Linked DNA regions of Azotobacter salinestris. The protein of the gene in region 2 binds, or shares a complex with, the protein of the main gene of each other region. Links are inferred from orthologs where the notes say so. Each region holds a gene or a part of one and is shown on either strand. Other genes may lie near its edges.

What was found.
Region 1: the proteins of aceF (region 2) and lpdA are in contact, whole or in part, in a crystal structure (PDB 1EBD), measured with the Geobacillus stearothermophilus proteins. The link is inferred for Azotobacter salinestris from one-to-one orthologs. Residues at the interface, in WP_033016211.1 of Geobacillus stearothermophilus: Ile130, Ala131, Met132, Pro133, Arg136, Arg140, Glu141, Asn155, Arg157; in WP_049624544.1 of Geobacillus stearothermophilus: Pro340, Ser341, Asp344, Tyr345, Arg403, Asp406, Val408, Glu431, Ala432, Gly433, Asp438.

Annotation. Positions count from the first base shown.
Region 1 is NZ_CP045302.1:638,399-648,930, forward strand. The notes cover bases 3,443-6,255. They hold lpdA (dihydrolipoyl dehydrogenase), read right to left. Parts: upstream 5,660-6,255; coding sequence 4,226-5,659; downstream 3,443-4,225. Other genes in these bases: sucC (ADP-forming succinate--CoA ligase subunit beta), read right to left, coding at 3,443-4,050; sucB (dihydrolipoyllysine-residue succinyltransferase), read right to left, coding at 5,743-6,255. In the rest of the region: enoyl-ACP reductase FabI, read left to right, coding at 1-44; GCU53_RS02930 (DMT family transporter), read right to left, coding at 200-1,132; GCU53_RS02935 (DUF599 domain-containing protein), read right to left, coding at 1,157-1,888; sucD (succinate--CoA ligase subunit alpha), read right to left, coding at 1,997-2,884; more of sucC, read right to left, coding at 2,881-3,442; more of sucB, read right to left, coding at 6,256-6,960; GCU53_RS02960 (2-oxoglutarate dehydrogenase E1 component), read right to left, coding at 7,003-9,834; GCU53_RS02965 (succinate dehydrogenase iron-sulfur subunit), read right to left, coding at 10,077-10,532. UniProt on the Escherichia coli protein: Lipoamide dehydrogenase is a component of the glycine cleavage system as well as of the alpha-ketoacid dehydrogenase complexes.
Region 2 is NZ_CP045302.1:1,958,742-1,969,350, reverse strand. Bases 3,876-6,765 are described here. They hold aceF (dihydrolipoyllysine-residue acetyltransferase), read right to left. Parts: upstream 6,343-6,765; coding sequence 4,408-6,342; downstream 3,876-4,407. Other genes in these bases: aceE (pyruvate dehydrogenase (acetyl-transferring), homodimeric type), read right to left, coding at 6,354-6,765; msrA (peptide-methionine (S)-S-oxide reductase MsrA), read right to left, coding at 3,876-4,233. Also shown: GCU53_RS09250 (2-hydroxymuconate tautomerase family protein), read right to left, coding at 221-436; GCU53_RS09245 (YbfB/YjiJ family MFS transporter), read right to left, coding at 424-1,629; GCU53_RS09240 (LysR substrate-binding domain-containing protein), read left to right, coding at 1,738-2,628; GCU53_RS09235 (23S rRNA (adenine(2030)-N(6))-methyltransferase RlmJ), read left to right, coding at 2,677-3,582; more of msrA, read right to left, coding at 3,583-3,875; more of aceE, read right to left, coding at 6,766-9,002; glnE (bifunctional [glutamate--ammonia ligase]-adenylyl-L-tyrosine phosphorylase/[glutamate--ammonia-ligase] adenylyltransferase), read left to right, coding at 9,241-10,609.

The DNA.
Region 1 (10,532 bases), 1.3 Mb from region 2 along the record:
ACGGCGGCTTCAACACCACGGCCATGGGCTCGCTGGAAGACTGATACCGCCTACAGGGATCGGCGTCCCAGCCCCCCTACCGAGCAATGCCCGTATCCTGCGATACGGGCATTGTCGTTTCCGGGTCTTGTCCGACTCTCCCGCACGCCCTTTTGAGAAATCCATATTTTGCGCAGCCTATCCCCGAAGGTGATTTCGCTCAGGAGCGGGATTCATCGCCGGGCAGCGTCGCCGCTCCATGCAGTGCCGGACGGTACATGGTCAAGGCGATTCCCGCGAAGACCAGGGCGATGCCGGCGAGGTGATAAAGCTGTGGCCGCTCGCCCAGCAACAGCGTCGAGAGGATGGTGCCGAACACCGGCATCAGGTGCAGGAACAGCGAGCCCCGCGCCGGTCCGATGGCGGCCACGCCCGCGTTGTAGCAGAGAAACCCCAGGAAGGCCGCCACCACACCTGCGTAGAGAATGCCGCCGACGGACTGTGCGTTGAGCACGATCGAACGCCCGCCCGCGATCTCCCAGGCGTAGACCGGCGCCTGGACCAGCAGACCGACTGCGATACATGCGGCGAGCAGCAGCAGCGGATGCACGCCCTGCGGCCGCCACTGCAGTCCCACGGTGTAGAACCCCCAGGACAGCACCGCCGCAAGCATCCACAGGTCGCCGGCGTTCAGGCTGAGCGCCAGCAAGGTGTCGAGGCTGCCCTGAGCCACCAGAATCACGACCCCGAGCAGCGAGACGACCACACCCAGAGCCTCCTGGCGGGCAAGACGCTTGCCGAAGAACAGGAAGGCCAGGGCGATGGTCGCCACGGGAATGAAGGAGTTGAGCAGGATGGCGCTGGTCGCCGTCGTGTACTGCAGGGCGATATAGGAGAAGGTGTTGTAGCAACCCACGCCCAGGACGCCGAGCAGGAGCACCGCCCACCAGCCTGCGCGCAGTGCCGGCCATTGGCTACGCAGGTGCGGCAAGGCAAGCGGCAGCACCAGCAGGAAGGCGGTGGTCCAGCGCCAGAACGCCAGCCCCACCGGCGGCAGGTCGCCGCGCAGTCCGCGGCCCATGACCAGATTTCCCGACCAGAACAGCGAGGCCAGGGTCAGCAGCAGATAGGGATTGACCAGCAGTCGCTTCATCGGGAAATCCAGGTGGAGGAAAGGCTACTTCTCTTCCTTCAGGGGGGGCATGGGCGGAGTCGGCGTATAGACCATCACTTCCAGCACCTCGGAATGGAACTCACGGTGGTAGAGCACCATGACCACGCCCGTGGTGACCAGCATGAACACCCAGGGGTTGATGAACCAGGCCAGCATGGCCAGGCCGAAATAGTAGGCGCGCAGGCCGAAGTTGAACTGGTTGGCAGCCAGCGAGATCACCCGCGCGACGCGCTCGGCAAACGCCTTGCGCTCCTGCTCGGTAACGTGCCGCTCCCCCAACATGGGGGCAGCACCGACCAGCACTGCCACGAAATTGTACTGGCGCATGCACCAGGTAAAGGTGAAGAAGGCATAGACGAACACCACGCTCAGGCAGAGCAGCTTGATTTCCGACAGCTCGCGGCTGGCCATCTGGACAAAGGGCAGCTCGGCCAGCAGGGAAACCGCACGCTCCGACGATCCCAGCACGGTGAGAATGCCGGCAAGGATGATCAGCGTACTGGAGGCGAAAAAGGACGCACTGCGCTCCAGACTGCCGATCACGCTGGCATCGGCGATGCGGCTGTCGCGCAGCAGCAGGCGTCGCATCCAGTCCTCGCGATAGAGGTGCATGATGCTGGCGAGACAGGGGGTGTCGCGCCCTTTCCAGATGGCATAGCGGGTATAGCCCCCCCAGCAGAGCACGAACCAGATGACGGCGAACAGGTGAGGCAGATAGCTTTCGGCGCTGAACATCGGTACTCCTAGCCGCAGCAACGCGAGAAGCCCGTCACTTTACCCAGACGATGAAAAAATGCCAGCCGGCAGAGCGACCGGCATTTGCCTCCAGGAGGGCCTTCGGCCTCAGGACCGCTTCATTTCCCAGCCGGTCAGTTCGGCCAAGGCCTTGCCGATGTCCGCCAGGGAGCGCACGGTCTTCACTCCGGCATCCTGCAGAGCGGCGAACTTCTCGTCCGCGGTTCCCTTGCCTCCGGAGATGATCGCGCCGGCATGCCCCATGCGCTTGCCTGCCGGCGCGGTGACGCCGGCAATGTAGGAAACCACCGGCTTGGTGACGTTGGCCTTGATATAGGCTGCCGCTTCCTCCTCGGCACTGCCGCCGATCTCGCCGATCATCACGATGGCCTCGGTCTGAGGATCGTTCTGGAACAGGCCGAGAATGTCGATGAAGCTGGAGCCCGGGATCGGGTCGCCGCCGATGCCCACGCAGGTGGACTGGCCGAAACCGGCGTCGGTGGTCTGCTTCACTGCCTCGTAGGTCAGGGTGCCCGACCGGGAGACGATGCCGACCTTGCCCGGCATATGAATGTTGCCCGGCTGAATGCCGATCTTGCATTCGCCGGGGGTAATCACCCCCGGACAGTTGGGGCCGATCAGGCGTACGCCCAGCTCGTCGCACTTGAGCTTAACCTGCAGCATGTCGAGGGTCGGTACACCCTCGGTGATGCAGACGATCAAGCGGATGCCGGCAAAAGCCGCTTCGAGGATGGAGTCCTTGCAGAAAGGTGCGGGCACATAGATGACCGAGGCATCGGCGCCGGTGGCCTCCACGGCTTCCCTGACCGTGTTGAAGACCGGCAGGCCGAGATGAACGGTACCGCCCTTGCCCGGAGTCACGCCCCCGACCATGCGGGTGCCATAGGCCATGGCCTGCTCGCTGTGGAAGGTTCCCTGGCTGCCGGTGAATCCCTGGCAGATGACCTTGGTGTCCTTGTTGACCAGAATGCTCATCGGTTGCCCTCCGCTGCCTTGACTACCAGCACCGCCGCATCGGTCAGGGTGCTGGCCGGAATGATGTTCAGACCGCTCCGGACCAGTGCCTCGGCACCCAGCTCTGCGTTGTTGCCCTCCAAGCGGACGACCACCGGCACCTTCACGCCAACTTCCCGGACCGCACCGATGATGCCTTCGGCGATCATGTCGCAGCGCACGATGCCACCGAAGATGTTGACCAGCACGGCCTTAACGTTGGCATCGGAGAGGATGATCTTGAAGGCTTCGGTCACCCGCTCCTTGGTCGCGCCGCCGCCGACGTCGAGGAAGTTGGCCGGCCTGCCGCCATGGAGATTGACGATGTCCATGGTGCCCATGGCCAGGCCGGCACCGTTGACCATGCAACCGATGTTGCCCTCGAGGGCCACGTAGTTCAGCTCCCACTTCGCCGCATGCACCTCACGGGGATCATCCTGTGAAGGATCGTGCATGGCGCGCAACCTGGGTTGGCGGAACAGGGCATTGGCGTCGAGATTGATCTTGGCATCCAGACAGAGGAGATTGCCGTCCTTCTGGACCACCAGCGGGTTCACCTCCACCAGGGCCAGGTCGTGCTCCTGGAACAGTTTGGCCAGAGCGATGAAGATATGGGTGAACTGCTTGAGCTGGTCACCCTCGAGACCCAGCTGGAAGGCCAGCGCGCGGGCCTGGAACGGCTGGGCGCCGATCAGGGGATCGATGGTGGCCTTGAGAATCTTCTCGGGCGTTTCGTGGGCGACCTGCTCGATGTTCACCCCGCCCTCGGTGGAAGCCATGAAGACGATACGGCGGCTGGAGCGGTCGACCACCGCCCCCAGATAAAGCTCCCGCTCGATCTCGGTGCAGGCCTCGACCAGGATCTTGTTGACCGCTTGTCCCGAAGCGTCGGTCTGGTAGGTCACCAGCCGCTTGCCCAGCCAGGTGAGGGCGAAGTCCCTCGCCGCCTCCCTGCTCTTGACCAGCTTGACACCACCGGCCTTGCCGCGACCACCGGCGTGCACCTGGGCCTTCACGACCCAGCAACTGCCGCCAATCGTGTCGCAGGCCTGTGCCGCAGCCTCCGGGGTATCGACGGCAATGCCTCGGGACACGGGTAAACCATATTCGGCAAAAAGCTGCTTGCCCTGATATTCATGGAGATTCATGTCTGGGTACCGTTCTGGTTTTTATGGCTGTCCTTGCGCAGCATGGTGCCGGGACCATGCTGACACGGTAGTTATGACCATACCATACCAGCGAAAGCAGCGCGGCAGACGCTCCGCTATAGCTACAAGGAGCTACGACGGATTGTCTGCCGCTGGGTGTTGCCTTGTTGCCTGATTACTTCTTGCGGTTGGCAATGTGAATTGCGTGACCGCTGACCGCCAGGGCGGCTTCGTGCAGCGCCTCGGACAGAGCCGGGTGAGCAAAGACCATCATGCCCAGATCTTCGGCACTGGTGCCGAATTCCATGGCGATGGCGCCCTGCTGGACCAGTTCGGCAGCGCTCGGGCCAATCACGTGAACGCCCAGTACGCGGTCGGTCTTGGCATCGGCGATGACCTTGACGAAGCCGGCAGTTTCGTTGGCAGCCATGGCGCGACCGCTGGCAGCGAACGGGAAGACACCGACATTGATGGCCACGCCTTCGGCTTTCAGAGCCTGCTCGGTCTTGCCGACACCGGCGATTTCCGGGTGGGTGTAGATGACGGCCGGAATCAGGTCGTAGTTCATCTGGGCCTTGTGACCGGCGATACGCTCGGCAACCATCACGCCCTCTTCCGAGGCCTTGTGGGCCAGCATCGCGCCGCGCACCACGTCGCCGATGGCGTAGACGCCCGGAACGCTGGTCGCGCAGTAGTCGTCGACGTAGATGAAGCCGCGCTCATCCATGGTCACGCCGCTGTCGGCAGCCAGCAGGTCGGTGGTCACCGGACGACGGCCGACCGCGACGATCAGCTTGTCGAAGGTTTGCGACTTCTCGCCTTCGGCATCGGTGAATTTGACGATGACTTGCTTGTCCTTGATCTCGGTGCCGGTGACGCGGGCACCCAGCAGGATCTTCAGGCCCTGCTTGGTAAGGATCTTCTGGGCCTCCTTGGCGACCTGCTCGTCGACGGCCGGCAGGAACTTGTCCATGGCTTCGAGCACGGTGACCTCGGCACCCAGGCGGGCCCAGACCGAGCCCAGCTCGAGGCCGATCACGCCAGCGCCGATCACGCCGAGCTTGCCCGGAGCGCTCTGGAAGTCCAGGGCGCCGGTGGAGTCGACGATGACATCCTGATCGACCGGCGCCGGCGGGATTTCCACCGGCTTGGAACCGGAAGCGAGAATCACGTTCTCGGCCTCGAGCACCTGGGTGCTGCCATCGGCGGCAGTAACTTCGACCTTCTTGCCGGCCAGCAGCTTGCCATGACCTTCGAACAGGGTGGCACCATTGGCCTTGATCAGCGAGGAAACCCCGCCGGTGAGATTTCTGACGATCTGATCCTTGCGGGCGATCATGGTCGGCACGTCGATGGCGACTTCGCCGGTGCTGATGCCGTGGAGCTTGAAGCTCTCGTGTGCCTCATGGAACTTGTAGGAGCTGTCCAGAAGGGCTTTGGAGGGAATGCAACCCACGTTCAGGCAGGTGCCACCCAGTGCAGTCTTGCCCTCCTTGCCCTTGTATTTCTCGATCAGAGCAGTCTTGAGGCCGAGCTGGGCAGCCTTGATGGCAGCTACGTAGCCACCGGGGCCTGCACCAATCACAATCACGTCGAACTTCTGGCTCATAGCGAATCCTCTTCTTTAAAGCGGCGTAAAGCCGCCGGCATAGGCCTCCTCAAAGGCCAGCGCCGGCAGCTTGCGGTCTCAGATCAGATGTCCAGCAGCAGGCGAGCCGGGTCTTCCAGGAGATCCTTCATGGTCACCAGGAAGGTAACGGCTTCCTTACCATCGATCAGGCGGTGATCGTAGGACAGGGCAAGATACATCATCGGCAGGACGACTACCTGACCGTTCACGGCCATCGGGCGCTCCTGGATCTTGTGCATGCCGAGGATGGCCGTCTGCGGCGGGTTGACGATCGGGGTCGACAGCAGGGAACCGAACACGCCACCGTTGGAGATGGTGAAGGTACCGCCGGTCATTTCCTCGATGGTCAGCTTGCCGGCCTTGGCCTTCTTGCCGAACTCGTTGATGCCGCCTTCGATTTCCGCCAGGCTCATGAACTCGGCGTTGCGCAGGACCGGCACCACCAGACCACGATCGCTGGACACGGCCACACCGATGTCCTGGTAGCCGTGGTAAACGATGTCGTTACCGTCGATGGAGGCGTTGACGCCCGGCTGACGCTTCAGGGCCTCGACAGCGGCCTTGACGAAGAAGGACATGAAGCCCAGGCGCACGCCGTTGTGGGTCTTCTCGAACAGGTCCTTGTACTTGGCGCGCAGTTCCATGACCGGCTTCATGTTGACTTCGTTGAAGGTCGTCAGCATGGCCATGGAGGATTGGGCCTCGACCAGGCGCTCGGCGACCTTGGCACGCAGGCGGGTCATCGGCACGCGCTTCTCGACGCGATCGCCGGCTGCGAACAGCGGAGCGGCAGTGGCGGCGGCAGCCGGCTGGCCGGCAGGAGCGGATTTCTTGGCCTCAACGGCAGCGACCGCATCTTCCTTGGTCACGCGACCGCCTTTGCCGGTACCGGTGATGCTGTCGGCAGCGATGGCGTTTTCCTCGGCGATCTTGCGAGCAGCCGGGGACAGGATCGGCGCCTCGGCAGCGGCCGGAGCGGCAGCGGCAGCCGGAGCGGCAGCAGCCGGAGCCGGGGCGGCAGCCGGAGCGGCAGTGGCAGCGCCGCCTTCGGTCAGCTTGCCGAGCAGTTCGCCGCTGAGCACGGTGTCGCCTTCGTTCTTGACGATCTCGGCAATCACGCCGTCCGCCTCGGCAAGCACTTCCATCACGACCTTGTCGGTCTCGATGTCGACGATCAGCTCGTCACGCTTGACGGCTTCGCCGGGCTTCTTGTGCCAGGTGGCAACAGTGCCGTCCGCGATCGATTCCGGGAAAGTCGGGGCTTTGATATCGATAGCCATTATCTAAGATTCCTATTTATTCGTTGCTTCTGCGAGAAGGCATTAAACAGTGAAAGCATCCTGCAGCAGTTTTTCCTGCTGCTCGGCATGCATCGACGCGTAACCGCAAGCCGGAGCGGCCGAGGCTTCGCGACCGGCATACTGAAGGAACAGGTCCTTCTTGTGCGCGCTGGCGACACGACGCATGTGATGCTGGCTGCAATACCAGGCCCCCTGGTTCATCGGCTCTTCCTGACACCAGACCACGTGCTTGAGGTTGGTGTAGGGCGCCATGACCTCGGCCAGCTCCTCTTCCGGGAACGGATAGAGCTGCTCGATGCGAACGATGGCGATGTCCTCGCGGCCCTCGGCACGGCGCTTGTCCAGCAGGTCGTAGTAAACCTTGCCGCTGCACAGGACCAGACGTTCGACCTTCTTCGGATCGAGGCTGTCGACCTCCGGCAGGACCGGATGGAAGGAGCCGTGAGCCAGATCCTCCAAGGTGGAGATCGCCGCCTTGTGGCGCAGCAGCGACTTCGGCGTCAGGACCACCAGCGGCTTGCGCAGCGGGCGGATCACCTGGCGACGCAGCATGTGGTAGACCTGCGCCGGGGTGGTCGGCACGCAGACTTGGATGTTCTGCTCGGCGCACAGCTGCAGGTAGCGCTCCAGACGGGCGGAGGAGTGCTCCGGCCCCTGACCTTCGTAGCCGTGCGGCAGCAGCATGGTCAGGCCGCACAGACGGCCCCACTTGGTCTCGCCGCTGCTGATGAACTGGTCGATCACCACCTGGGCACCGTTGGCGAAGTCACCGAACTGGGCTTCCCAGATCACCAGCGCGTTCGGCGTGGTAGTGGCGTAGCCGTATTCGAAGGCGAGCACCGCCTCTTCCGAAAGGAAGGAGTCGTACAGCTCGAACGTCGGCTGCCCCTCATAGAGGTTCTGCAGCGGGATGTAGCGGCTGGCGTCCTTCTGGTTGTGCAGCACGGCATGGCGGTGCGAGAAGGTGCCACGACCGACGTCCTGGCCAGTGATGCGCACCGGATGGCCTTCCTTCAACAAGGTGGCGTAGGCCAGGGTCTCGGCGCAGCCCCAGTTGATCGGCATGGCGCCGACGCCCATACGGTCGCGATCCTCGAGGATCTTGGCGACCTGGCGCTGCACGACGAAACCTTCCGGGATCTGCAGCAGCTTGGCGTTCAGCTCCTGCAGGGTCTTCAGGTCGAAGCTGGTGTCGTGACGAGCAGTCCAGGCGTGGCCCAGGTACGGGGTCCAGTCGACGAACAGCTCGGTGTTCGGCTCCTTGACCAGGCTCTTGAGCACGTGCTGACCGTTGTCCAGCGCGGTACGGTACTCGTCACCCTTGGCCTGGACTTCTTCCTGGCTCAGGCTGCCTTCCTTGACCAGGGCATCGGCGTACAGCTCGCGGGTGGTGCGCTGCTTGGCGATCTTCTGGTACATCAGCGGCTGGGTGCCGCTCGGCTCGTCGGCCTCGTTGTGGCCGCGACGGCGGTAGCAAACCAGATCGATGACCACGTCGCGCTTGAATTGCATGCGGTAGTCGACGGCCAGCTGAGTTACGAACAGCACGGCTTCAGGATCGTCGCCGTTGACGTGCAGGACCGGTGCCTGAATCATCTTCGCCGGATCGGTGCAGTACTCGGTGGAGCGGGTATCGGCCGGGTTGCTGGTGGTGAAGCCAACCTGGTTGTTGACCACGATGTGGATGGTACCGCCCGTCTTGTAGCCGCGGATCTGCGACATCTGGAAGGTTTCCATCACCACGCCTTGACCGGCGAAGGCCGAGTCGCCGTGGATGGAGATCGGTACCACCTTGTCGCCGATAGCGTCGCCACGACGGTCCTGACGGGCACGCACGGAGCCTTCGACCACTGGGGAGACGATTTCCAGGTGCGACGGGTTGAATGCCATGGCCAGGTGCACTTCGCCACCCGGGGTCATCACGTTGGAGGAGAAGCCCTGGTGGTACTTCACGTCACCGGAGCCCAGCTCGACCATCTTCTTGCCTTCGAACTCGTCGAACAGGTCGCGCGGGTTCTTGCCCAGCGCATTGACCAGCAGGTTCAGACGGCCGCGGTGGGCCATGCCGATGACGACTTCCTTGGTGCCGTAGGAGCCGGAGCGCTGGATGATCTCGTCGACAACCGGAACCAGGCTCTCGCCGCCTTCCAGACCGAAACGCTTGGTGCCCGGGTACTTGGTGCCCAGGTACTTCTCCAGGCCTTCGGCAGCGGTCAGGCGCTCGAGGAGGTGGCCTTTCACCTCTTTGGAGTAAACCGGGCGACCACGCACGCTCTCCATGCGCTGGGCGAACCAGTTGCGCTGCTCGGAATCGACGATATGGGTGAACTCGGCGCCGATAGTGCGGCAATATGTCTCCTGCAATGCCTGCAGGATTTCGCGTAGGGTCGCTTCTTCCTTACCGATGTAGAGTTCGCCGGTGCGGAAGGTGGTGTCCAGATCGGCGTTGGTCAGCCCGTAATGAGTGATCGACAGATCGGAGGGCGCGGTGCGCTGCCAAAGACCGAGCGGGTCCAGTTGCGAGGCCTGATGGCCGCGCATGCGGTAGGCCTGGATCAGACGCAGGACTTCGACCTGCTTCTTCTCGTGTTCGGTGCTTACGCTGGAGGTTGCGACCGGCTGTGCGCGACGCTGGTTCTTGGCCAACAGAACGAACTGGTCGCGGACGGGAGCGTGTGGAACGTCGGAGGAGGTGCCGGCTTCGGCGGGCAGTTTCTCGAAATAGGTGCGCCACTCTTCGGGCACAGCGTTGGGGTCGTGCAGGTAAAGCTCGTAGAGCTCTTCCACATAAGCAGCATTTCCACCGGAAAGGTGGGCACTGTTCCACATGCGTTGCATAACGCTATCTTGCATGCTTGGTCACCCTTGTGAGGGGACACCATCGGCGTGAGCCGCACATGGTCGTTCCAAAGTCATGAAGCAGCGACTTTGGTAAAGCCACTACGGATCCCACAGATAGTCCGGACGCCTGCCCGGATGCCCCTGCTAGTCAAATTCTTCATAGGAGCGCGGCTTCATGAGCTGCGGATCCATCTTCGACTGCGGCGCCAGGATCGCTCCCGACGCCGCAGGTATACGGTATTGCCAAGAACCGATCAGGTACCGCTACGCAGCAGCATGTCGCGCACGTGACCGATGGCCTTGGTCGGGTTCAGGCCTTTCGGGCAGACATACACACAGTTCATGATGCCGCGGCAACGGAATACGCTGAACGGGTCGTCCATGGCAGCCAGACGGTCCTGGGTCTTGGTGTCACGACTGTCGGCCAGGAAGCGATAAGCCTGCAGCAGTGCAGCGGGACCGAGGAACTTGTCCGGGTTCCACCAGAAAGACGGGCAGGAGGTCGAGCAGCAAGCGCACAGGATGCACTCGTAGAGACCGTCCAGCTTCTCACGCTCTTCCGGGCTCTGCAGACGCTCGATGGCCGGGGCGGGAGTATTGTTTTGCAGGTAAGGCTGCACCTTTTCGTACTGCTTGTAGAAGATGCTCATGTCCACGACCAGGTCGCGGATGACCGGCAGGCCGGGCAGCGGGCGGATAACCAGCTTGCC
Region 2 (10,609 bases):
CAGGGCGGCCGGCAGAAGGGTCCACGCATATATGCATTGGGCGTGCCAACGGATTAAAACCGCTGCCTTGCCCGGCTGTCAAAGACTATGTTCGGCGCTTTCGGAAGGGCGGGAGCGGCTGCCCGTCGGCATGCCGACGGGGCCTTCGGAGCGGGATGGGAAGCTGTCTGCGACGCGTGCCGGGGCCCGCTCCGCAGGGGCACCGGCACGTTCTGCGGGGCTATCCCGGCTGCTTGTTCTCGCTGCGTCGGCGCTCGGTGACCGGGATGCCGCCGATGCCCCAGTTGTCGGTGTCCACCTCGTCGATCACCACCACGGTGGTCGCCGGGTTCTTGCCCAGTACCTCGACCAGCAGGCGGGTGGCGCCTTCGATGAGCTGGCGTTTCTGTTCGGTGGTCGCGCCTTCGCGGGTGATCTTGATGTTCACGTAGGGCATTGCTGTATTTCCTTGTGCAGGGTGTGGACGGGGATCAGCCAGGTCCAGGCGAGCGCCCAGAGCAGGGCGCCGGCGCCGAGGACGAAACTTTGCGTCAGGCTGCCGCCCAGGCCGATCCAGAGCCCGGCCAGCCAGGGGCCGGTGAGCTGGGCGCCGCCGTACAGGGCGATCAGCGCGGCCGACAGGCGAGGTCCCTGATGCGGCTGCAGGCTGCGGGCCAGTCGCTGGGTCAGCAGCACGCTGCCGACGAAGGTCCCGCCCACCAGCACGGCGCAGAGCAGCACGCCGGTCGCGCCCGGCCAGAGCAGCGGCGCGGCGGCGCCGAGGGCCTGCAGGGCGTAGCTGGCGAGCAGCGCTCGGCGGTCGCCCAGGCGTGTGCCCAGGTGGTTCCACAGCGGGATCGACAGCAGGCAGGCGAGTGCCGTCCAGCGCCAGGCGCCTTCGAGCAGCGGATCGCCGGCCGGCAACTGCTCGCGGGCCAGGGTCGGCAGGAAGGTCATCGGCAGGATGTAGCCGAGGCCGGCGCCGGCATAGGCGAGAAACAGCGGTGTGCTGGCCCGGTCGAACAGCGCCGTGGCGGGTGTTGTGCCTTTTCCGGTGCCGCTCGCCGGGCGGGGCGGCAACTGCAGGCGGGCGAGCAGCCAGGCGCCGAGCAGGGCCAGCGGCACGGCCAGGGCGGCCATCGGCAGCCAGCGCCGGGCGCCGGCGAGCGCGTCGGCCGGCCAGTTGGCCAGGCCGTTGGAGAGCAGCAGGCCGGCGGCGAAGCCGAGGTAGACCAAGCCGCTCAGCCCGGCGCGCTGCCGACTGGCCAGCCATTCGAGGACCAGCGCTGGGGCGAGAACGAACACCACGCCGTTGCTGACGCCGTTGGCCAGGCGCAGGGCCAGCAGCAGCGCGTAGTCGCTGGCGAAGCATTGCGCCAGGGTCAGCAGGGCGTTCAGCAGCAGAGCCAGAATCAGGCCCGGGCGCAGCCGTGACGGGGTGTGGAGAACCAGGGCGAGCAGGGCGCCGAGCAGGTAGCCGACGTAGTTCCAGGTCGCCAGCTGCGAGCCCTGCTGCAGATCGAACAGGCCGTCGGCGAGAAAATGCGGCAAGAGCGGGGTGAAGGCGAAGCGGCCGAGGGCGTGCACCACCACCAGGGCGGCACTGCCGCCCAGCAGGGCGAGGAGGATCTGACGGGGCGGTGCGCTCATGGGCGAGGCTCTCTTGTGGTCTTTTATTTACCTTAGCGATTGCCTGGGAAATACTGCCAGTGAAAAATATTGAAGCGGATTTTCACTTTTGATGTGGTCGAGGTGCCCATGTCCTCCTGGGAACGACTCAATCCCCAGCTACTGCGTCATTTCCTCGCGGTCAGCCGCACCGGTTCGCTGATCGGCGCGGCCCAGGAGCTGCACTGCGTGCCGTCGAACGTCTCCGCACGGCTGCGCCAGCTGGAAGCGCAGCTCGGCGTCGCACTGTTCCAGCGCCAGGCCCAGCGTCTGCGCCTGACCCCGGCGGGAGCGCGCCTGCTGCCCCATGCCGAGCAGCTGGAGCAGCTCTGCCGGGCGGCCTGGAGCAGCGTCCAGGAGGATCTCTGGGCCGGCGAGCTGCGCCTGGGCTCCATGGAAACCACCGCTGCCGTGCGCCTGCCGGAGGTGCTGGCGGCCTTCCACCGGGAGGCACCGCGGCTCGACCTGAGCCTGGTGACCGGCACCAGCGGCCATCTGCTCGGCGAGGTGCTCGCCGGCCGGCTCGACGCCGTGCTGATCGGCGGCCCCTACGAGGACCCGCGGCTGCATGGCGAGGTGATCTGGCACGAGGAACTGGTGCTGGTGCTGCCGGCGGGGCAGACCCCCGAGGGGCTGAGGCAGGCCCCGGTGACCCTGCTCGGCTTTCCCAATGGCTGCCACTACCGCGAGCGCCTGCAACGCTGGAGCGAGCGCCAGCGCCTGCAGATCGGCGCGCGGCAGAGTTACGGCTCGATCGATGCCATTCTCGGTGCCGCCGCCGCCGGCATGGGCGTCGGCCTGCTGCCGCGCAGCCTGCTGGAGCTGCACCCGCGCGGCAGGCTGGTGTGCTGGCAGCCGATCGAGGCTGACCTGGCGGCGGCGCCGACGCTCCTGATGCGCCGCCGCGATGCGCCGGCGCACGGCGCCCTGGAGCGCCTGGTCGAGCTGCTGCGGAGCCTGCCTGTGCAACCCTCTGCTTGAGGCGGACGGCAAGCGGGTAAACTGTGCGCCCCGAGGAGTTTCGCAGCCATGAATTACCGCCACGCCTTCCATGCCGGCAACCATGCCGATGTCCTGAAACACCTGACCCTGGCCCGCCTGATCGCCCTGCTGGCGCGCAAGGAGAACCCCTTCGCCTACCTCGACAGTCATGCCGGCGTCGGTCTGTACGATCTGCAGGGTGATGCGGCCAGCCGCACCGGCGAGTGGCTGGAGGGCATCGCCCGCCTGTGGGATGCGGCGGGCCTGCCCGCGCCGGCCGCCGATTACCTGAACGTAGTACGCGAGATGAACGCCGACGGCGTGCTGCGCCACTATCCCGGCTCGCCCGAACTGGCGCGCCGCCTGACCCGGCCGCAGGACCGCCTGCTGCTCAACGAGAAGCACCCCAAGGACGGGCGTCTGCTCAAGGAAAACATGGCCGGCGACCGGCGCGTCGCGGTGCATTTGGGCGAGGGTTGGCACCTTCCGCGGGCCCTGCTGCCGGTGGCGGAGAAGCGCGCCCTGCTGCTGATCGACCCGCCCTTCGAGCAGCCCGACGAGCTGGAGCGCTGCGCCCAGGCGCTGCAGGAGGCGATCGGGCGCATGCGCCAGACGGTAGTGGCGATCTGGTATCCGATCAAGGATCTGCGGCAGCTCAAACGCTTCTATCAGGACCTGCAGAAAAGCGGCGCGCCCAAGCTGTTGCGTGCCGAACTCTACGTGCATCCGGCCGATGATGCGCAGCGCCTGAGCGGCTCGGGCCTGGCGATCGCCAACCCGCCGTGGGGGCTGGAGGAGGAGCTGCGCCAGCTCTTGCCCTGGCTGGCCGAGCGCCTGGCGCAGAGTGAGGGCGGCTGGCGGCTGGACTGGCTGATCGAGGAGCAGCCGGCCGCCGCCAAACCCGTCACCAAATCCGCTGTTCAGGCGATCGGGCGCAAGGGGCACAAGGGCTGATCAGGCCGGCGGCAGGCAGACACCGGTGCTGCCCAGCCCGCAGTAGCCGCCGGGGTTCTTCGCCAGGTACTGCTGGTGATACTCCTCGGCGTAGTAGAACGGCGGGGCGTCGGCGATTTCCGTGGTGACCGGGCCGTAGCCGGCCCTCGCCAGCTCCGCCTGGAAGCGCTCCCGGCTGGCCTCGGCGGCGGCGCGCTGGGCGGCGTCGAAGCAGTAGATGGCCGAGCGGTACTGGGTGCCGATGTCGTTGCCCTGGCGCATGCCTTGGGTCGGATTGTGGATTTCCCAGAAGGTCTTCAGCAGCGTCTGGTAGTCGGTTTCCTGCGGATCGAACACCACCAGCACCACTTCGGCGTGCCCGGTCAGGCCGGAGCAGACCTCCTCGTAGGTCGGATTCGGCGTGAAGCCGCCGGCGTAGCCCGCCGCCGTGCTCCACACGCCGGGCTGCTGCCAGAAGCGCCGCTCGGCGCCCCAGAAGCAGCCGAGGCCGAACACGGCCTGCTGCAGCCCGGCCGGGAAGGGCGGTTTCAGGGGGTGGCCGTTGACGTAGTGGGCCGCCGGCACCGGCATGGCCTCGGCGCGTCCGGGCAGCGCCTGGGCGGGGTCGGGCAGGGCCAGCTTGTGGGCGAGAATCTGCGAGCGCAGCACCATGGGAGTTCTCCTGGGGATCGACGAGGCGTCATCTATCCTAGGGGCTGTTGGCGTTTTGGAGTAGGTTCACGTCAAAAGGTCGACCGACCCTGGCCGCGCGGACATAAAAAAGCCCCGCCACGAGGGCGGGGCCGAAGGTCAAAGAGCGTAGCGGGTTCGCTCTTCAAGGGAAGTTCACAGCAGCATCGAACGGATATCCGCCAACACGTCGCCGAGACGTTTGGTGAAGCGCGCCGCGGCGGCGCCGTTGATCACCCGGTGGTCGTAGGACAGCGACAGCGGCAGCATCAGGCGCGGCTGGAAGGCCTTGCCGTCCCACACCGGCTGCATGCTGGCCTTGGACACGCCGAGGATCGCCACTTCCGGTGCGTTGACGATCGGCGTGAAGCCGGTGCCGCCGATGTGGCCGAGACTGGAGATGGTGAAGCAGGCACCCTGCATGGCGTCGGCGCCGAGCTTCTTGGTGCGCGCCTTCTCCGCCAGTTCGGCGGCCTCGGCAGCCAGCTGCAGCAGGCTCTTCTGGTCGACGTTGCGGATCACCGGCACCAGCAGGCCGTCCGGAGTGTCCACGGCGAAGCCGATGTGCACGTACTTCTTGCGGATCACCGCCTGGCCGTTGGGCGCTAGGGAGCTGTTGAACTCCGGCAGCTCCCTGAGCAGGTAGGCGCAGGCCTTGAGCAGCAGCGGCAGCACGGTCAGCTTGACCCCGGCCTTCTCGGCGACGGCCTTCTGCGCGACGCGGAAGGCTTCCAGGTCGGTGATGTCGGCCGAGTCGAACTGGGTCACGTGCGGCACGTTCAGCCAGCTGCGGTGCAGGTTGGTGGCGCCGATCTGCATCAGGCGGCTCATCGCCACCTCTTCCACTTCGCCGTACTTGGCGAAGTCGACCGCTGGAATCGGCGGGATGCCCGCGCCACCGGCCGCGCCGGCAGCCGGCGCCTCCTTGGCCTTCTGCATCATCGCCTTGACGTAGGCCTGCACGTCCTCCTTGAGGATGCGCCCGCGCGGACCGGTGCCGTTGATCGCCCCCAGTTCGACGCCGAACTCGCGAGCCAGCTGGCGCACGGCGGGACCGGCATGCACCTTGGCGCCGTTGCGGGTCGGCGCGCCGACCGGAGCCGGGGCAGCTGCCGCCGGAGCGGCCGCAGCGGCGGCCGGCTTGGCCGGGGCTGCTGCAGGCGCGGGGGCCGGCGCAGCACCGGCGACGCGCAGGGTGAGGATCGGATCACCGGTGCCGACCTCGGCGTTCAGCTGGACGGCGATGCTTTCCACCACGCCGGCGGCCGGGGAGGGAATCTCCATGCTGGCCTTGTCCGACTCCAGCACGATCAGCGACTGCTCGGCCTGGACCTGGTCGCCGGCCTTGACCAGCACTTCGATGACGCGCGCCTTGCCGGCCGAGCCGATGTCCGGGACCTTGACCTCCTGGGGACCGGCAGCGGCCGGAGCCGCCGGAGCGGGCGCCGCACTCGCTGCCGCCGGGGCGGAGGCTGCGGGCTGGGCCGGGGCGCCGCCGGTGGTGCGCAGGGTGAGGATCAGATCGCCGGTGCCGACCTCGGCGTTCAGGGCGATGGCGACGCTCTCCACCACGCCGGCGGCCGGGGAGGGGATCTCCATGCTGGCCTTGTCCGACTCCAGCACGATCAGCGACTGCTCGGCCTGGACCTGGTCGCCGGCCTTGACCAGCACCTCGATGACCCGCGCCTTGCCGGCCGAGCCGATGTCGGGAACCCGGATTTCCTGGGTCACGGCTTCGGCAGCGGCGGGAGCGGCCGGGGCTCCGGCGGAGGCGCCGGGAGAGGGCGCCTCGGCCTCGTCGACGGCCTGGGTCGGCGCGGCGGGCACGGCCGCCGCTTCAGCCGGCTTCGCCGCGGCACCGGCGGCAGGCTCCAGCTCGATGATCGCGTCGCCTTCCTTGAGCTTGTCGCCCAGCTTGACACTCACGCTCTTGACCACCCCGGCCTTGGGGCTGGGAACTTCCATGCTGGCCTTGGCGGACTCCAGCACCACCAGCCCCTGCTCGACCTCGATGAGGTCGCCGGTCTTGACCAGCAGCTCGATGACTTCCCCATCGCCGCCGATATCGGGTACGCGGATGATTTCGCTCACGATGGCTCTCCTCAGCAGTCCAGGGGGTTGCGCTTGTCGGGGTCGATGCCGAACTTGGCGATGGCCTCGGCCACCACCTTGGGTTCGATGTCGCCGCGATCGGCCAGCGCTTCCAGCGCGGCCAGCACGACCCAGTAGCGATCCACCTCGAAGAAATGACGCAGCTTCTTGCGGGTGTCGCTGCGGCCGAAGCCATCGGTGCCGAGCACCTTGTATTCGCGGCTCGGGACCCACTGGCGGATCTGGTCGGCGAACAGCTTCATGTAGTCGGTGGAAGCCACCACCGGACCCTTGCGGCCGTTCAGGCACTGCTCGACGTAGCTCAGCTCCGGCTTCTGTTCCGGGTGCAGGCGGTTGTGGCGCTCGACGGCCAGGCCGTTGCGGCGCAGCTCGTTGAAGCTGGTCACGCTCCACACGTCGGCGGCGATGTTGTAGTCCTCGCGGAGGATCTTCGCCGCCTCGCGCACTTCGCGCAGGATGGTGCCGCAGCCGAGCAGCTGGACGTGGTGCGCGGCGTCGCGCTTGTCCTCCTCGAGCAGGTACATGCCCTTGACGATGCCTTCCTCGACGCCTTCCGGCATGGCCGGCTGGGCGTAGGCCTCGTTCATCGCGGTGAGGTAGAAGAAGACGTTCTGCTGCTCCTCGGTCATCTGACGGATGCCTTCGCGGATGATCACCGCCATCTCGTAGGCATAGGTCGGATCGTAGCTGCGGCAGTTGGGGATGGTCGAGGCGAGGATGTGGCTGTGACCGTCCTCGTGCTGCAGGCCTTCGCCGTTGAGCGTGGTGCGTCCGGCGGTGCCGCCGACCAGGAAGCCGCGCGCCTGGCTGTCGCCGGCCGCCCAGGCCAGGTCGCCGATGCGCTGGAAGCCGAACATCGAGTAGTAGACGTAGAACGGCAGCATCGGCTGGTTGTGGTTGCTGTACGAGGTCGCCGCGGCGATCCAGCTGGACATGGCGCCGGCCTCGTTGATGCCTTCCTCGAGGATCTGGCCCTTCTTGTCCTCGCGGTAGAACATCACCTGGTCCTTGTCCACCGGCTCGTAGAGCTGGCCGACCGAGGAGTAGATGCCGAGCTGGCGGAACATGCCCTCCATGCCGAAGGTGCGCGCCTCGTCGGGGATGATCGGCACGATGCGCGAGCCCAGCTCCTTGTCCTTGACCAGTTGCGCGAGGATCCGCACGAAGGCCATGGTGGTGGAGATTTCGCGGTCGCCGGTGCCGTCGAGGATCGCCTTGAGGGTGTCCAGCGGCGGGGTCGGGATGCTGATGCTCTTGTTGCGGCGCTGCGGCACGAAGCCGCCCAGGGCCTCGCGGCGGCTGCACAGGTACTTCATTTCCGGGCTGTTCTCGTCCGGCCGGTAGAACGGCAGGCTTTCCAGCTCCTCATCCTTCAGCGGGATGTCGAACTTGTCGCGGAACAGCTTGAGGCTCTCGACATCGACCTTCTTCACGTTGTGGGCGATGTTCTTCGCCTCGCCGGCACCGGTGCCGTAGCCCTTGATGGTCTTGGCGAGGATCACGCTCGGCTGGCCCTTGTGGTTGACCGCCTGGTGATAGGCGGCATAGACCTTGTAGGGGTCGTGGCCGCCACGGTTGAGCTTCCAGATGTCCTCGTCGGACATGTCCTTGACCATCTCCAGCAGCTCGGGGCGCGCGCCGAAGAAATGCTTGCGCACGAAGGCGCCGTCTTTGGCCTTGTAGTTCTGGTAGTCGCCGTCGACCACCTCGTCCATGCGCTGCTGCAGCAGGCCGGCATGGTCCTTGGCGAACAGCGGGTCCCAGAAGCGGCCCCAGACCACCTTGTTGACGTTCCACTGGGCGCCGCGGAACACGCCTTCGAGTTCCTGGATGATCTTGCCGTTGCCGCGTACCGGGCCGTCGAGGCGCTGCAGGTTGCAGTTGATGACGAAGATCAGGTTGTCCAGCTTCTCGCGGCCGGCCAGGGCGATGGCGCCGAGGGATTCCGGTTCGTCGCACTCGCCGTCGCCCATGAAGCACCAGACCTTCTGCTTGCCGGGGGCGATGAAGCCACGGTCTTCCAGGTACTTCATGAAGCGCGCCTGGTAGATCGCCTGGATCGGGCCCAGGCCCATGGAGACGGTGGGGAACTGCCAGAAGTCCGGCATCAGGTGCGGGTGCGGGTAGGAGGACAGGCCATTGCCGTCGACTTCCTGCCGGTAGTTTTCCAGCTGTGCCTCGCTGAGGCGGCCTTCGAGGAAGGCGCGGGCGTAGACGCCGGGAGAGGCGTGGCCCTGGAAATAGATCAGATCGCCACCATGTTCGGCGGTCGGCGCCTGAAAGAAATAGTTGAAACCGATATCGTAGAGGGTGGCGCTGGAGGCGAAGGTGGAGATGTGGCCGCCCAGGTCCGGGTCCTTCTTGTTCGCCCGCATGACCGTGGCCAGCGCGTTCCAGCGCACCAGGGAGCGGATGCGGCGCTCCATGAACAGGTCGCCGGGCATGGGCGCTTCATGGGTAACCGGAATGGTGTTGCGATAGGGCGTCGTGATCGCGTAAGGCAGTTGGGCGCCCGTGCGGGTGGCCAGCTCGCCCATCCGGGTCAGCAGATAGTGGGCGCGGTCTTCGCCTTCTTGATCGAGGACGGATTCGAGCGAGTCCAGCCACTCCTGGGTCTCGATGGGGTCAAGGTCTTGCATGTCTTGCATGTCTTGCTCCATAGCGGAAGGCCTCCCTGAGTTGGGAGCCTGGATGCGCTGCCGGCCTTATGGGCGGCAGCGGGATTGTTGTTAGTGGGGTCGGCGGGTGATCCGACTGTCTTGTAGTTTTACTACAAAACAATGGCGCTTTCAGCCCCCTCCCACGGATTTTTGTAAAATTACCCCGCGGGTCGGACTCAGCCGCTTGCGGAAAGTCTGGCCGATACAGGACATGAGCATGAGCCTACCTACGCTGATCGCCCTTCCCCCCTCGCTGGAAACCCTGGCCAACCGCGCCCTGGAGGCGTTCGAGCAGGCCGCCGGCATGCTCGGCGACAGCCCGGCGACGCCCTTTCCCGCCTGGCCGCAGATACGTCGTGCGGCCTTCGCACGGGTCTGCGCGAACAGCGAATTCGTTGCCGAACAGGCACTGCGCGATCCGGCCACGCTCCTGCAGCTGGCCGACAGCGGCGCCCTCGAGCGTTCCCTGGCGCCGGACGAACTGCGCGGAGAGCTGGCGGCGCTGCTCGCCGACTGCGAGGGCGAGGAGGAGCTGGGCCGGCGGCTGCGGCGCTTCCGCCATCGCCAGCAGCTGCGCATCGTCTGGCGCGACATCACCCGTCAGGCCGATCTGGTCGAGACCTGTCGCGACCTCTCCGAGCTCGCCGACGTCTGCATCGACCTGGCCTGCCACTGGCTGCACACGCGGCTCTGCGCGCAGTTCGGCACGCCGATCGGGCGTCGCTCCGGGCGCCCGCAGCAACTGGTGGTGCTCGGCATGGGCAAGCTGGGCGCCGGCGAGCTGAACCTGTCCTCGGACATCGACCTGATCTTCGCCTACCCCGAGGGCGGCGAAACGGCAGGGGAGCGGCGCAGCCTGGACAACCAGGAGTTCTTCGTCCGCCTCGGCCAGAAGCTGATCAAGGCGCTGGACGCCATCACCGTGGACGGCCAGGCCTTTCGCGTCGACATGCGCCTGCGCCCCTACGGCTCCAGCGGGCCGCTGGTCTACAGCTTCAGCGCCATGGAGCAGTACTACCAGGACCAGGGGCGCGACTGGGAGCGCTATGCGATGATCAAGGCGCGCGTGGTCGGCGGCGACCGCGAGGCCGGGCGCCTGCTCCTGGAGATGCTGCAGCCGTTCGTCTACCGGCGCTACCTGGACTTTTCCGCGATCGAGGCGCTGCGCGATATGAAGCAGCTGATCCGCCAGGAGGTGCGCCGCAAGGGCATGGCGGACAACGTCAAGCTGGGCGCTGGCGGCATCCGCGAAGTGGAGTTCATCGCCCAGGTGTTCCAGCTGATCCACGGCGGCCGCGACCGTAGCCTGCAGCAGCGGCCGCTGCTGAAGGTGCTGACAACCCTCGAGGGGCAGGGCTACCTGCCGCCGGCGGTGGTGGCCGAGCTGCGCGAGGGCTACGAGTTCCTGCGCTACACCGAGCATGCCCTGCAGGCCATCGCCGATCGCCAGACGCAGATGCTCCCCGACAACGAGCTCGACCGGGTGCGAGTCGCCAGCATGCTCGGCTGCGCCGACTGGGAGGCCTTCCTCGGCCGGCTGGCGCACTGGCGCGAGCGGGTCGACTGGCACTTCCGCCAGGTGATTG